DNA from 2 places in the Cytobacillus sp. Bac17 genome. Region 1 is predicted to be linked to the other one. Evidence: riboswitches for the same ligand, from Rfam matches in the RefSeq annotation. Region 1 holds a riboswitch; the other holds the start of a gene.
The links. A riboswitch is a leader RNA that binds a small molecule or an ion and turns the genes downstream of it on or off. The one in region 1 is predicted to bind cyclic di-AMP.
Positions count from the first base shown of each region.

Region 2: another riboswitch for cyclic di-AMP. It lies ahead of NR125_RS06870 (cation:dicarboxylate symporter family transporter); the one in region 1 lies ahead of NR125_RS19315 (potassium channel family protein).

Region 1 is NZ_JALJRC010000018.1:88,924-97,191, reverse strand. It holds gene NR125_RS19335 (serine hydrolase domain-containing protein) at 1-316, shown strand, start outside; gene NR125_RS19330 (DinB family protein) at 381-905, shown strand; gene NR125_RS29955 (endonuclease) at 1,073-2,236, shown strand; cyclic di-AMP (ydaO/yuaA leader) riboswitch at 2,348-2,498, shown strand; gene NR125_RS19315 (potassium channel family protein) at 2,577-3,233, shown strand; gene NR125_RS19310 (TrkH family potassium uptake protein) at 3,276-4,646, shown strand; gene NR125_RS19305 (MarR family winged helix-turn-helix transcriptional regulator) at 4,731-5,162, shown strand; gene NR125_RS19300 (2-oxoglutarate-dependent dioxygenase) at 5,639-6,487, shown strand; gene NR125_RS19295 (DUF1450 domain-containing protein) at 6,524-6,793, shown strand; gene NR125_RS19290 (FUSC family protein) at 6,926-8,268, opposite strand, start outside.
Region 2 is NZ_JALJRC010000003.1:49,354-57,621, reverse strand. It holds gene NR125_RS06885 (NAD(P)H-dependent flavin oxidoreductase) at 1-294, shown strand, start outside; gene NR125_RS06880 (dienelactone hydrolase family protein) at 436-1,065, shown strand; gene NR125_RS06875 (hypothetical protein) at 1,299-1,547, shown strand; cyclic di-AMP (ydaO/yuaA leader) riboswitch at 1,817-1,966, shown strand; gene NR125_RS06870 (cation:dicarboxylate symporter family transporter) at 2,095-3,357, shown strand; gene NR125_RS06865 (DUF4256 domain-containing protein) at 3,855-4,415, shown strand; gene NR125_RS06860 (SDR family oxidoreductase) at 4,599-5,366, shown strand; gene NR125_RS06855 (hypothetical protein) at 5,911-6,333, opposite strand; gene modA (molybdate ABC transporter substrate-binding protein) at 6,920-7,729, shown strand; partial or broken gene NR125_RS29885 (molybdate ABC transporter permease subunit) at 7,777-7,925, shown strand; gene NR125_RS06840 (hypothetical protein) at 8,152-8,268, opposite strand, start outside.

The DNA of each region.
Region 1 (8,268 bases):
CGGAGGAGCCTATGTTACTGCTCAGGATATCATCTTATTTTGGGAAGCATTGTGTAATGATAAGCTCATGAGCGGGGAGTATACTGAAAAGCTGATGTCCCCGCATGCCAAAGCAGATGAGAATGAGTATTACGGCTACGGATTATGGATCAAAAAGAAAAACGAAGCCATCTTCAAATATCACCTCATGGGCTATGACCCGGGAGTCAGCTTTCATTCTGCCTATTACCCTGAAAGCGGGATAACCCTTGTGGTGCCATCAAATAAATCATATGGGCCATTTACTGTAATGAAAGAAATTGAAAAGGACTTTTAGATGAGCTATGTACAGGTGCTTATTTTTTGTATCTAATCGGGTCTGTTTATAAAGGAGCGGTTATATGAATTTTAATTTAAGAGAAGCTATTGAGATTCTTGAACGTACACCCCATACGCTGGATGCATTACTAAGCGGTCTATCTTCGGAATGGCTTAATGGCAATGAAGGGGAAGGCACGTGGAATGCTGCCGAAGTGGTTGATCATTTGATTGATGGCGAGGAGAAAAATTGGATTCCACGGCTGAAATTTATTCTGCAGGAAGGGGAAAGCAAGCCCTTCCCCCCATTTGACCGCTTTGCTCATTTAAATGTGTCAGAGAGTCTATCACTTGAAGAAAAGCTTGAAGTCTTTAAGACCCTTAGAATGAAAAATTTGGCCATGCTTAGGGGTATAACTGATCTGGAAATTCATTTCGAAAAGACAGGGCTTCATCCAGCATTTGGACCAGTCAGAGTCAGGGAATTGATTTCCACTTGGGCTGTGCATGACCTTACGCATATTTCACAGATTTCTCGAGTATTGGCAAATAGATACAGAACTGATGTTGGTCCTTGGATTGAGTATCTGGGCATTTTAAAAAAGTAAGCACTTTAAAAAAATTGCATCAAAGTTAAGTTTGTAAATTCTGTGTGAAAAGTAAACTTTTGGGACCAAAACCTCATGATATGGCCGAAGGTGTTCATTTATACTTGTGTGGAATTGTGACTTTTCTGATTATTTAAGTCCATTCAAAAAAATATGGAGGCGAATGAATGCTGAATCGTAAGAAAAAAGGCCTGCTGTTAACTTTTATTCTGGTTACTGTCATTCTGATCGTGATGCAGCCCATTCAAAATTCTATAACTAGGGCAGCTGCCGGGGATGGCTCCTGGACATCACCTTATTCCGTTTCACAGGGAATCAATACTCAAAACAACTCTTCCAAAACTGTTCAAGGCTATGTGGTTGGACAGCCGACTGCGGCAAATACGGTTATTTCAAGCCAGTTTCCTAATGACTATGCTTTGGCCCTGGCGGATAGTCCATCAGAGACCAGCACAGCTAAGATGCTTTATGTTCAAATTCCTTCCACGTTTCGCTCTGCTTTCGGCTTAAAATCCAATCCATCCTTGATTGGAGAAAAAATTAAGGTAACCGGAACACTTACCGCCTATTTCTCTCATCCCGGGCTAAAAGATGGGACGGCCTTCGAACAAGCTGGTGATGGAACAGTCATTCCCGGCCCTGAACCAGGAGGATATTATGATGCTGCAAACGGAAAAACAGGGGAGGCTTTAAAAACAGCCCTCCACACTATCATTGATGATCACACGGAAATTTCCTATTCGAATGTATGGGAAGCACTGCGTGAGACAGATGAAGATCCTGCCAATCCCAATAACGTCATTCTTTTGTATACTGGCCGCTCTCAGGGGAAATTCACCAATGGTTCTGGCGTCAATGATTGGAACAGGGAGCATGTTTGGGCTAAATCTCACGGGGACTTTGGAACAGCTATGGGTCCGGGAACAGACTTGCATCATTTGCGGCCAACAGATGCTTCAGTAAATAGCTCGAGAGGGAATCTTGACTTTGACGATGGGGGCACCCAGCATTCAGAGGCACTGGGAAACTACTATGATTCAGATTCCTGGGAACCCAGGGATACAGTAAAAGGCGATGTTGCGAGGATGCTTTTTTATATGGCTGTCCGTTATGAAGGAGACAGCGGAGAAGTGGATCTGGAGCTAAACAATCAGGTCAATAATGGCTCTGCTCCTTATCATGGCAAAATGTCTGTCCTGCTTGAGTGGCATAAGGAAGATCCGGTAGACGATAACGAGCGGAGAAGAAACGAAATCATCTATTCTGATTACCAGCATAACCGCAATCCATTTATAGATCATCCCGAGTGGGCATCAGCAATTTGGGAATAATCTTCAGGAAAGCACTTTCCGTTACTGGGAAGTGCTTTTTATTTTACTTACTTTGAAAAAAAGATTGACAAGAGATTTCCATGGGAGTAATTTATATTTATTAATTTCATAGTAACCTTTTTGCTGAATCATTATGAGCGGGGGAACCAATTTTGATAAACCTGGTTTATCTTGGGGTGAATCTTAGCATATTAAGGCTAAGAAGGGATACTCTCAATCCCTAATCCGACAGCTAACTCCGTAAGCCGAATCGAGGGAAGGGTTGATGGAAACCATTGGCCATTCTTTTTTTAAGAGTGGTTTTTTTGTGTTCATTTTCAAAAAGAAGGGAATTTCTTCAATGAAAAAACAGTATGCAGTATTTGGTTTAGGCCGCTTTGGCGGAAGTCTCGTAAAGGAATTTCATGAATTGGGAGTGGAAGTGCTCGCAATTGATGTAGACCAGGAGAAAGTAAATCAATACGCACAGTTTGTGACATATGCAGTTCAAATCAATGGCATTGATGAAGCTGCCATAAAGCAATCAGGGATAAAAAATATCGATCATGCATTTGTTTCATTTGGTGAAAACATTGAGTCCAGTATATTGACATCCTTGTTATTAAAAGAAATGGGGATTCCAAAGGTGTGGGCAAAGGCACATAATGAGTATCATGCCAGGGTGCTCGAAAAAATTGGCGTTGATCGTGTTATCCACCCGGAGCGGGATATGGCTAAGCGGATTGCCCACCATATTGTTTCGGAAAAAATGATTGATTATATTGAGCTGTCTGAAGATTACAGTATGGTTGAGATTGTGGCTACAGATAAAATTGCCGGAAAATCCCTTTCTGAATTGAATATTAGGGCAAAGTATGGCTGTAATATCGTGGGGATTCAGCGCGGGAAGGAAATAATCGTTACTCCATCAGCTGAAGAGGTTATTTTAAAGGGCGACGTCCTGATTGTAATGGGACACAATAAAGGGATTGGCAGATTTGAGAGGCATGGAGTATAAGCCTTGCCGATAAAAAAATACCAATAAGGGGTTAGCCTTATATTGTATAAGGAGCATAAAAGAATGAGGAGAATGGGACGATCCTATAACTGGATAAAAATGAATCCGGCACAAATGCTTTCGGTCGGTTTCTTAATCTTAATTGGTGTAGGCACACTGCTGCTGATGCTGCCTTTTGCTACGAAAGACAGACATCATTTATCGTTTATCGATGCACTTTTTGAGGCGACTTCTGCTGTATGTGTAACAGGTCTCGTGGTAGTGGATACCCAAACCACATTTACTGTTTTTGGCCAGATTGTACTGATGGTCCTCATACAGATTGGCGGCCTTGGATTTATGACATTTGGGGTTCTCATAGCTATCATGCTTGGAAAGAACATTGGTTTGAAAGGAAGGCTGATGATCCAGGAATCTTTAAATCAGCTTTCGATTGAAGGGATGGTCAGGCTGGTTAAATTCGTTGTCGGCTTTACATTAATCGCTGAAATGATCGGTGCATTGATATTGGCTATTCGCTGGTCGTCCGATTTTGGCTTTCCCCGCTCATTGTATTATGGCATTTTCCATTCGGTTTCTGCCTTTAATAATGCCGGATTCGATATAATGGGCCAATTCAGGAGCGTTACTGAATATGCTGGTGATTTTACTGTCATCATGACACTCAGCTTCCTGTTAATAATCGGAGGTATCGGCTATATCGTTGTACTTGATGTAAAAAGAAACAAGAGTTTGAAAAAGCTCTCTTTGCATACAAAATTGGTCCTCCTGATGACGCTGATTCTTAACATTCTCGGAACAGTATTTATCTTTGCGCTTGAATATGATAATCCTGGGACACTTGCCAATTTGCCTTTAAAAGATAAACTATTGGGGGCTTTTTTTCATGGTGTGGTCCCGAGAACGGCTGGATTTAATTCTTTGAATACTGGCGAATTAACTTTAGGTTCGCAGCTGGTAACAATGCTGCTCATGTTCATTGGAGGGGGATCAGGAGGTACCGCCGGCGGCATTAAAGTCACTACCTTTGTCTTGATTTTTCTTGCAGTCAGAGCGCTGATAAAGGAAGAAGATGAAGTGAGCCTGATGGGAAGGCGAATTCCAAAGGATCTTATTGTCAGAGCTTTTACAATAACCGTCTATTCAATAGGATTCATCTTCTTTATCTTATTTATTTTATCCATAACAGAAAATGCTCCATTGAACGTCCTTTTATTCGAGGTGATATCCGCTTTTGGCACGGTAGGCATGTCGATGGGGCTCACACCTGAATTAAGTGCAACAGGAAAAGGGGTAATTGCATTTATGATGTTTGCAGGAAGAGTAGGGCCAATCACAATCGCTTTTGCACTTGCCCGAAGAAAAGGAAAGGCCAAATATAAATTTGCAGAAGAGAAAATCATGATTGGATAAGTGAAGGAAAGTTATCTGGTGTATAGGACAGAATAATTTAGTTTCAATAAAATTTTCCACCATAAATAGGATAGGGGATTTTAAATGAAAACCAGATTTAATGACTATATAAGCATTAAGATCCATCAAATAGACCTGACCTTAACAAGCTATATTAAGACTAAATTAGCCCACTTAAATATTGCCCCGGAGCAGAACCTGATTCTAATGCTTCTCTGGGAAGAAGACGGATTAAGCCAAAATGAAATCGCCAGGCGGCTGGATAAAGATAAATCTAACATTGCCAGAATGCTGAGCAGTCTTGAAAAGAAAGGCTTTATCAAAAAAAGCATGAATAAAGAGGACAGCAGATCTCTGAATGTTTATCTAACCGAAAACGGCAAAAATCTCAGTGAACATGTATATCCCATCACAGAGGAGTTTCACTCGATCGTCACATCGGGTATTACGAAGGAAGAGCTGAGAATTGTTGACGATGTTTTAATGAAAATGAGAAGAAATATGGAGGGTAATTAGCGGTGCAGGATGGAGTGGGATGCTCTATCCTGTTTTTTTTGTGAAGGTCCTGAAGCCCAAAATGAGAACAGCGCTGAGAAACAGTCGCCATGAAGGCTCCATGAAGCCGAAAAGTCGTGAAGCGAGAAGAAAACAGTCGCCATGAAAGCTTCATGAAGCCGAAAAGTCGTGGAGCGAGAAGAAAACGATCGCCATGAGGCAGTCATGAAGCCGAAAAAGAGAGCAGCGGTAAGAAAACGGTCGCCATGAGGCAGTCATGAAGCCGAAAATGGGAGCAGCGCCGAGAAAACTGTTGCCATGAATCTATAAGAATTTAAAACGGCACTCTAAAGAGAATCAGTTTATATGCAAATTTGAACTATCTGAGTTACCAGGTAAATCGATTCAGTTCATTCATTAATAATAGTATAATAAAATACATATATTTCTATATCTGGCTAACGGATGTTTTCATTGAGTCATACAGGGGGAAGATGATGACGAAGATTATGCAGATATCAGATGAACTAAAGGATTGGATTGTGGGTGCGCTAAAAAGTGATGTGAGTCCGATTGCGCTTGCGAACGCTTTGATTAAGAAGGGTTTCGATAACCGGTTTGCATATGAGACTTTATTTAAAATTGTTGGAAATGAAGCAATTAAGACGACAGAAGGGCAGCAGATTCGATATACTTATGAAGTCCCCGAAATAGGCAGGAAGGGGAATATCCTTCATACGAGTGATAAGGACGTAATAGTGCTTTCCAGAAATGAAAAGCCATTTGTGCTCCATTTGGATCAGGTGCTCAGCTCAGAAGAATGTGATGAGCTTATCAGTCTTTCAAGGAGCCGGCTGCAGCCATCCCTGGTGGTGGATAGGGGTTCTGGAGAAGAACGGGCGGGTTCAGGAAGGACAAGCAAGAGCATGGCTTTCCGGCTTAAAGAAAATGAACTGGTCGAAAGAATCGAAACGAGGATTGCTGAATTGACCGGTTATCCTGCAGAAAATGGTGAAGGCCTTCAGATCTTAAACTATGGATTGGGTGAAGAATATAAGCCTCACTTTGATTTCTTTCCCCCCCACATGGCGGATGCCAGCAAAGGCGGACAGAGGGTTGGAACGTTCCTCATCTATTTGAATGATGTGGAGGATGGCGGTGAAACGGTCTTTTCTAAAGCTGGACTTTCATTTGTTCCCAAAAAGGGAGCGGCCATTTACTTCCATTATGGCAATGCTCAGGGTCAGCTGGACCGATTGTCAGTCCATAGCAGTGTGCCTGTAAGAAAGGGAGAAAAATGGGCTGCTACCAAATGGATTAGGGAAAGCAATATATATTGCCATTAGAGTTTTTAAAGAATAATCAGAAGGAAGTTTGATCAGGTGAAACTCATCAACAAACTATTCTCAAAGCAAAAAACGGCTTCGATTGAATTTTGTCAGCGGAATCTGGATGAATTTTTAAAAGAAGAGAGTTTGGCTGCATTTAATCAATTTCTGAGCCAGAAGAATATTAACTATAAAGAATACGAATGCCAGAGCAGATGCAAAGAATGCAGGCAATCACCTTATGCCCTGGTGGACGGGAAGCTGATTGCAGCGGAGAATTCGGATGAATTATTGATAAAATTGAAAGAAGAAGTAAAGAAATAAAAGGAATCGGAGCAATCCGATTCCTTTTTTCATACTCTTTTTTTTGATGTACATTGAGAATGTGAATGTGCAAATTAATCTAGTATTGATCCTGAAATAGCATCTCCCAATTCATATAAAAGAGAAGGAGGATTATTGCTCCTTCCCTGCACCAAGATCTTCTGCCAATTCCATAATCGCTTTATTGATTCTCCAGACGAAATAAAGGTGATGAATCAAATCACGCTGGGATTGCTGCCTTGCTGGTGCCAATCGTTCAATTTGTTCCCTTTCATTTTCAAGACTATACACAAGCATGCCGTCTCCGCTATCTTTAATCAAATCCATTAATGTCTCAATATTTAATTCAAGCTTTTCTTCAATCCTTATGAAAACATCGACCAGCTCATCGGGATAGTCGAATCCTTTTCGGTAGGAGGAAGCCACAAGGTGTCTTGCATAATAGTTGATGGCTGAAAATAGTGTAATCCATCTGTTAACGTCAGCATGGCGCGGGGATCCGGGTTTTTTTATCAGAGATTGTGCTTCAACGTTTATGGTTTTAAGTTTTTGATCCAATAAGAAGCCTTTGCCTGAAAGCTCCTTAACGTTCACATCTTCCCGGAAGCTTCTCACATACTCAGTGACATACGGTTTCAGTTCTTGTAAGTAGTCATTTAAGGTATCCGCCACTTTTTCCTTCGTTTTCTTTGGGAAAATAAATAAGGAAACTCCGAATGCAATGCCGGCACCGGCAATTGTATCGATTACCCTTGCACTGATAAGGGAAAATGTAATTCCTCCAAGTAAAAGGTCATACATAAAAGCAACCAGCATCGTTATAAACATGCTCATTAACGTATAGGAGACCTCAAACAAATAAAAGGCGAAAAAAACCGCTGCAAAAATCAGCGTTATTTCAAGGACGGAATGGCCGCTGACCACTCTTGCAAGTGTAAATCCAATTACTGCTCCAATAATTGTTCCAACCGACCGCTGAAAACCTTTCGTATAAATGCGCCCGATCGATTCGGTACCGAGCAAAACAATAAAAGCTGTTAAAAGAACCCAATAAGGCTGGTCAGGCGAAAGAATCTGGCCGGCAATGATGGAAATGATTGCAGCAGTCAATGCCTGAAAAGCTTTTTTGGTGGAAGGTTTGATGCCCTTATCTTCTTCAGATGGTTCATCTTCACTTTCGCCTTCAGCTGCCTCTTCAGATAATTTAATCTCATTGTCTTTCATTTTATGAAGTGCCTGCTGTATGGTTATGCCGCCCTCGATGACATGGTTCGCAATGGACTCGATCCGCCTGATCAGAAACAGCCATCCTGCAGGTTTGTCTTCCCGGCTGAACAAATCAATAATAAGCAGGCGGAGGGCCTGTACAGCAAGCTCTGCTTCACGCAGATTTTGTTCTTCATATTGTTGGGCAAGAACTTCAGCATCGCGAAGAGAACGGGTTACCCAAACCAGGAGTTTTCTCAGCTCATCAA
Region 2 (8,268 bases), on a different contig from region 1:
CAGGAAGATATCGTCATGGTGAAAACCACCGTAGGGCTGGAAGGCCGTGCCATTAAGAACCACTTTACAGAGCAGATAGCTGACAATAAAAAGGTGAAAATAAAGAACTGTATCGATTGCCTGAAAAACTGCTCTTATCGCTTTTGTACAATGGATTCCTTGATAACTTCCATGGATGGGGACTGCGAGAATGGCCTTGTATTTGCGGGGGCAAGAGTCCATGAAATTAAAGAAATACTGCCTGTTCAGACGATCATCAATAACCTTAAAGCTGAATATGAAGCTTTTGTTTAATTTCATAATGGTGCATTTTTAAAGTCTAGCTGCCGTATAGGCGGCTTTTCTGATTAATAGGGGTGTTAGATGTGAAGGAATAAAACATTTAAATATAGAATAATTTTTCTTATGGAATAAGGTGTAAAAATGGATCGGTGAATGGGAGAAGAAATATGGAGAAAAAGGGTCATAATCATGATAAGACAGAGTAATTCTAATTCTTTAATCCTCGTAATCCACGAAATCTATGGAATTAATCAACATATAAAGAGTTTTTGCGAATTATTATCAAAGCAGGGTTTTGATGTGACATGCCCCCATTTATTAGAGCGAGAGATACCTTTTGAATATTCTCATGAGGAAGCCGCTTATCGCCATTTTATGGAACATGCAGGTTTCGACAGAGCTGCCCAAAAAATAAAAGATCTATTATTGGATGTTAAAGATGAATACGAAAAAATATATATCATTGGATTTAGTATAGGTGCAACTGTTGCCTGGCTGTGCAGTGAGGGAGATTGTGTTGATGGTATAGTGGGATACTACGGCTCAAGGATCAGGGACTATTTAGAGTTAACACCCCAGTGTCCCATAATGCTATTCTTTCCACAAGAAGAGCAGTCTTTTAATGTTGATGAGTTACTATTAGCTTTAGAAAAAAAGAAAATTAAAGTACATAAATTTAAAGGGAAACATGGATTCAGTGATCCATATTCCTCCAGATATGATGCAGAATCAGAACAAGAAGCATTTAGCAAAGCCATGGATTTTTTATTGCATATTGATTGAGGTATTATTATGAAGCTAACCGTGAGTGTTATCACCTTGAATTTTAATAAAAGTTTACAAGCCCGTTCAATTTTCTTAATACAAGGATGCTAATTTAGATTTAGCGGGGATAGCATGTGTGGCTATCATTGTATTTGGCGCAGGCGGAGCCAAATGCCTTTTTTGTTTTGCTTATATTCAATTTATAAAATTTACTGTCTATTATTTAGCCTCTATAAAGGATCAAGTGGGAAATGTCCATTATTTTGAGGAGAAAGATCTTAACATCCATTCTTAGCAGTGTGTTATTTGTACTGATTTTTTCAGTGCCAACAGTCTTTGATATGAATGCATTTGTTAATTTATATTATTTAAATCTTATGTTTGTCGCTGCCTATGGAGTAATCACTTCGATGTTCAGTGATTGGTTGAGCAAGAAGATTTTCATTGCAAACACTAATCGTGAAATTGCCTCCTTTTTATTCTATTTGGTTCAGTATTAAAAGAACTTAGTCTTGTTTCTGCTGTCTCTTTTTTCATCATTGACCGTGTACTGACAAAAGCAGAAATAAGGTGGTGGTCAGTAAATACAGCATTATCCGTGATAGTCCTTATATTTATTATTGCTATTAATATTGATTTCCCATAACAAGTCCTAGAGCTGAAAATTCATTGAATTTCAGCTTTTTTTGGTGTGTTAAAGAGGCCATTTAGTTTACTGCCGGGAAAACTTAACTATTTACAAAAAATATCTTGAAATAATATAATGATATAGTGATTTATGCTTAATCTTATTTTAAGAACGGGGGACCCATTATTTACAGCGGAGTTTCCGCTTGGGGTGAATCCTACTATGGAAGGGCTTACTGTTTCCGCAGTCCTAACCCGAAAGCTAACCTCGTCAGCGTTTAAGGAAACATAAGAGAATATGAAATAGTGTGAATTGACAAAACCAGCATTTTTGTCGATTTTCTTTTTTATCAGGATCTCATCTTTGTTTCCCTTGCCTGCGCAGCACGTATAAAACTAAACAAGAAGGTAGGGTAATTGATGAAAAAAATTAAATTAAGTTTAGCCACTCAAATTTTCATCGGTCTTATTTTAGGAATCGCTATTGGCGGTATTTTCTATGGAAGTGAAACGGCGCAAAGTGTGCTGCAGCCCTTTGGCGATCTTTTTATCCGCTTAATTAAAATGATTGTTGTTCCTATTGTACTATCAACAATTATTGTTGCCATTGCTGGTGTGGGTGATTTAAAAGCCGTCGGGAAGCTTGGCGGTAAATCATTGACTTACTTTATTGGCATGACTTTGGTTGCTATTGTGGTGGGCCTCATTGCAGGTAATGTTATTCAGCCTGGTGCCGGCCTGAATATGGACAGCCTGCAGCAAAGTGACATTTCGAGCTATGTTGAAACCAATAAAGAGCAGGAAGGCAAGTCGATAGCAGATACATTTTTGCATATCGTACCTACTAATCCTGTACAAGCCATGGTTGAAGGCGATATGCTGGCGATTATCTTCTTTGCTGTTGTATTTGGCCTTGGAATTGCAGCAATTGGAGAAAAGGGAAAACCAGTACTGAGATTTTTCGAAGGCACGGCAAAGGCCATGTTCTATGTGACAAACCTATTTATGAAGTATGCACCAATCGGAGTATTTGCCTTAATTGGTGTAACGATTTCCAAGTATGGTTTTGCCTCATTGATTCCATTAGGCAAGCTGGCACTTACTGTATATGGAGCCATGATCTTCTTTGTTCTTGTTGTGTTGGGGATAATGGCCAAAGTTGTCGGGTTCAGCATCTTTAAATTATTGAAGATGATAAAAGAAGAATTGATTTTGGCATTCTCAACTGCAAGTTCTGAAACAGTGCTTCCGAGAATCATGGACAAAATGGAGAAAGCGGGAAGCCCGAAACATATTTCGTCATTCGTTATTCCGACAGGCTATTCTTTTAACCTGGATGGATCCGTTTTATACCAGGCAATTGCCTCTTTATTTATTGCACAGATGTTTGGCATAGAATTAAGCATAGGACAGCAAATTACGTTAATGTTAGTACTGATGGTTACATCCAAAGGAATGGCGGGCGTGCCAGGCGTATCCTTTGTCGTGCTGCTGGCTACTTTCAGCACAATTGGATTGCCTGCAGAAGGCCTTGCCTTTATTGCCGGCATCGACCGTATCCTTGATATGGGCCGAACAGCTGTTAACGTGGTGGGGAACTCACTTGCGGCTATTGTTATTGCCAAGTGGGAAGGGCAATTTAACCCTCCAGCAGAAGAAAGATTTGAGCAACAAGCTTCATAATAGATTGGAAAACACTAACAAATGGCAGCATATTTGTTAGTGTTTTTTTTTGCTTCTTTGTGTTATTCCATAAAGAGAGGATGATGGAGCAGGTTCGGACAGAGAAGCGGGAAACCAACGTGAAGGAGTCCGAAGGTGGAGCAGGCTCGGACAGAAAGGGGAGAAATCAACGTTAGCTAGTTAGAAGGTGGAGGAGGTTCGGACAGAGAAGCGGGAAATCAACGTGAAGGAGTCCGAAGGTGGAGCAGGCTCGGACAGAAAGGGGAGAAATCAACGTGAGCGAGTCCGAAGGTGGAGGAGGTTCGGACAGAAAGGGAAGAAATCAACGTGAGCGAGTTCGAAGGTATAGGAGGTTCGGACAGAGAAGCGGGAAATCAACTTGAGCGAGTCCGAAGGTGGCTTATGAAAAGTTAATGCTGTTCCACTTTTATCAAATAGCCCTTAAGGGTCATAATTATATTATAATGGAGTAAAAACTAGGAGGAGTTAATTTGACAATGGGAAATATGGAGCTGTCACCAGAACAGCGTGAAGAACTGCTGGAAACTCTGAAAGCGCGTTTTGAGAAAAACATGCACCGTCATGAAGGTGTGGAGTGGGCTGATGTACAAGCTAAGCTCGAGGCTAATCCTGAAAAATTGTGGTCACTCAATGAAATGGAAGCAACTGAAGGCGAACCGGATGTTGTACGCCATGATCAAGAGACCGGCGAATACATATTTTATGATTGTTCAGCTGAAAGTCCAAAAGGCAGGAGAAGTGTTTGTTACGATCGTGAAGCGCTGGAGGCACGGAAGAAACACAAGCCGGAAAACAGTGCTATGGATATGGCAGCTGCCATGGGCATTGAGCTTTTAACCGAAGAGCAATACCGGGAGCTTCAGGAGCTTGAACATGTCGATAAGAAAACCTCTAGCTGGGTGCAAACGCCTGAGAATATCAGAAAACTTGGCGGGGCGATCTTTTGTGACCGGCGCTACGACACTGTTTTTGTGTATCACAATGGAGCCGATTCGTACTATGGTGCAAGGGGTTTCCGGGGCTCGCTGAGGGTTTAGATTCATTGCAGAAATTTGGGGGCCTGACTTCCTGAAGACTACAGTTTAATGAACAGGTTTTGTATTTCGCTGCCATTACGGCGGCTTTTTCTTTATTTAAAAACTGGCAGTTTAGTTGAATATAGCACCAAATATCTGAATAATACAATATAAAGGAAACCCATTAGAATGGGAGTGTTGTACTTGAAAATACTGGTCACCGGTTCCACAGGCCAACTAGGTTCAGCTTTACTTAATCAACTAAAGGAGTCTGGTTATAAAGTAAAATTAACTTCTAGAAGAAAACCTGATGGAATTGAAGATTTCAAGTGGATTTATAGCGATTTATCGTCAGGTGAAGGGTTAGAAGAAGCAGTAAAAGATGCAGATGTCATCCTTCACGCAGCAACAAGTCCAATAAAGAATTCAAAAAGTGTTGAGGTTTCAGGCTTTAAGGAGCTATTAAAAAAAGCACAGCACGTAAAACATTTTATTTATCCGTCAATTGTTGGGATTGATGAAATACCATTTAACTATTATAAGCTAAAATTAGAAGCAGAAGAATTGCTGAAAAACAGCTCTATCTCTCATACAATTGTACGCGCAACTCAGTTCCACCATTTTATTGATCATTTATTTCTATCCAAATCCTTTCTTAAAAGATATATTGTCCCGGATAAATTTAAGTGCCAAAGTGTAGATGCGGGTGAATTCGCTGAGCATCTAATAGGTTTAGTGGATAAAGAACCACAAGGAAGAGCGGAGGATTTTGGCGGACCAGATGTAATGACATTAAGAGAAATGGCTGAACTGAAAATCAAACTAAATAATGAACCAAATAAAGTTTTAAGCTTATCTCTAACTGGAAAACTATATAAATCTTTCTGTGATGGGAAAAATACCAATCCTGCTCGAAAAATGGGAAAAATCACTTTCGGTGAATATCTAAGTGAAAAGATAAAGGGGCAGTAGTGCGCTCTTAATGATTGAGGCGTTGATCCAGGAGGGGATTAACGCTATTTTTTTGGAACTGCCTTAATATGCAGGTTAATAAGGATCCAGATTAAAAAATACATAATAGAGGTAATAACCTATGATTTATTTTAGATTTTGTTTTTATCAATTCTTTTTATTTTCCACACTCTTTGTTATTAACATCAACTTTGATAAATATATCAGTAAACCATTTACTCGTGTTGATTTAATCGCCATATGTATAAGTGTGCCTATCCTGTTTATTCTTTTTACCGCTGTAAGTAAGTTATATAGACGATTCGAGGTTATTAAATTACGAAATAAAATATTCATTTCAATACCTGTTTTTATCATATCAGTCCTATTTGCAGGGTTTCTGGGACAACTGTTCTTCTAGATGGATTTTAACATCGAAATCATTTATTTTAAAATAAAATAGATGAATTATTAATTTTGTTAAAGAGAGCTATTTCTGCGACCTGCTTTTTTTAACTAAATAGGCAGATTTGTTGAAAATGTTACAAAGGCCGATAAGGGGTTGTTAAAGAGAAAAATCTAATGTTTTTAGTAACGGATCAATTTTTGAGTCAAAGGTGAAAAAGTAAGATTTATTTTCATCATCAAATAAGAGTAAATATGGCTTTTCGTTTTTTGGAATGATAATGATCATTTCATCAATCAAAGCATATATCCATTTGTTTTCTACTCGATGAGACGGCTCTAAAGGGATTTTAATCATGTAGCCTTTGTCTGGAATTGGTTTTAACTTTTTAACAACATTATCAATTTCTTTAATTATTTTTTCAGCTTCGAATTGTATCTTAGGATTTGTTGGGACTGTCTTTGTTATCTCATTTTTTTCAATATCAAGAAGTTCAATATTCGGCCTGGTTTGTGCATTTACTACGATTAGATTCATTAGCAAAAATATGTGAATGAATGAAAGCAATATTTTATGAACCACAAAGTTCACCTCGTTTGTTATTATCACCATCGATTATTAAGTTATGTATAAGCTTGTTGTGCTAATGAAATCTTGGCTGAAGGAGCCAGCTTTTTCTTATTTAGCTAACGGGTGTGGATTCCGATTCTATAATAATATGAATTTCATTATATTAATGAAAAACAGCAATGTTTTATACCATTCATTAACGGAATTATCTGAGGCGATAGGAGCTGCAGAGGACAGTAATAAGCTGTATTAGCGGGATTCATTTAAGCAAGCACTGCTGGTTCAAAAATATTAAAAGGAAGGCATTGTGCCTTCCTTTTTAGTATGTTTCATACTCCTGTCTTGGAAGTATAATAATCCCCTAATGACTTACTTCTGATTGAAACTGTGGAAGATTGAATTTCTTTCATAATGGATACTAGCTGGTTTCTTTTAGCTGTTTATAGAATAAGCTGTTGAAGCTTCCGGTAAAAAGATCTTATCGCCTTGCAGGCTGATTTTTTCACTGTATTTGCCCAGAGTATCTGACGATAACCAGGGCATTAGCAGTTATAATTAGTTATAATCAGAAATAACAAATTGGGAAGGGAGATTTATAATGAAAAAGCAGTACCTGTTATTTTTTTCATTAATAGTCCTTTTTTTATCATTGGCTGGATGTTCAAATAATGACCAAACTAAAAAATCAGGAGAGGAGAAGCAGGAAGGAACCGAAGAGAAAGTGGAATTGACTATTTCGGCAGCAGCAAGCCTGCAGGATGCCTTAATAGATATTGAAGCAAGCTTCGAAAAAGAACATCCGAATATACTTGTAAACTTTAACTTTGGAGCATCAGGCTCTCTTCAGCAGCAAATTTCGCAGGGAGCACCTGTTGATCTTTTCTTTTCAGCAGCAGAGGATAAATTTGATAAATTAGTACAGGACGGGCTCATCGAGGAAAAGAATGGAATCGATTTAGTTGGGAATGAACTTGTACTAGTGGTGCCGAAAGATTCAGCATTTGGAATTAAATCATTTAATGATCTTGCTGAAGCAGATAAAGTGTCTATCGGCACTCCAGAATCTGTTCCTGCAGGGAAATATGCGAAGGAGTCTTTAGAAGATACGGGTATTTGGAAAAACATAGAAGAAAAAGTGGTGTATGCCAAAGATGTTCGGCAAGTACTTACATATGTAGAGACAAATAATGTGGATGCTGGAATTGTTTATAAAACGGATGCGTTAGTATCTGAAAAAGTTAACATCGTGGACACGGCAGATGAAAACACTCACGATGCCATTATTTATCCTTTGGGAGTGGTTAAGGATACAAGTCATCCAAAGGAAGCCAATTTATTCTATGATTATCTTCAGAATGAAAAATCAATGAGTATTTTTGAAGAGTATGGGTTTAAAGGCCTTAAATAATTTAAATGGCTGCTGATTTTTGGGCACCAGTTGTTATGAATGTTACCGGAAATATCCCAGGAAAAACACAAACGATCCCAACAGCTATAGTTGTAGCTATTAACTTAGGCAATATGGAGGTGGCCTGGTTATGGGGGCGAGCATGATTGGGATGTCGTTTATCAAGTTAGTTTTAGTCCAGATAATAAAATCTTAAAAATGCTTTTATATTAGCAGGCATCCTTTTGCGGGATGTCTATTTTTATTGGAAGAAGACTGGAATTCGTAAAAAACATCAGGTGACAGTACTAAAAGAGGCAAAAAAAGAGCTGCCAATATTGGCAGCTAAAGCATATAACATATTCAGATTAAAATCTGCGAAGGAGAATTTATGCGGTTATCCCGATATCAAAATGACCATCCTTTGTTAAACGCCAATCGGGTTATTCAACAATCTGTTCCCAACTAATATTGAAAGCAAGCTTCCAAAAAATACGCAGGCAAATAATCGAAACCCCCAAATACAGATAGATTCCATATGGCAATAATGTGCTGGCGAA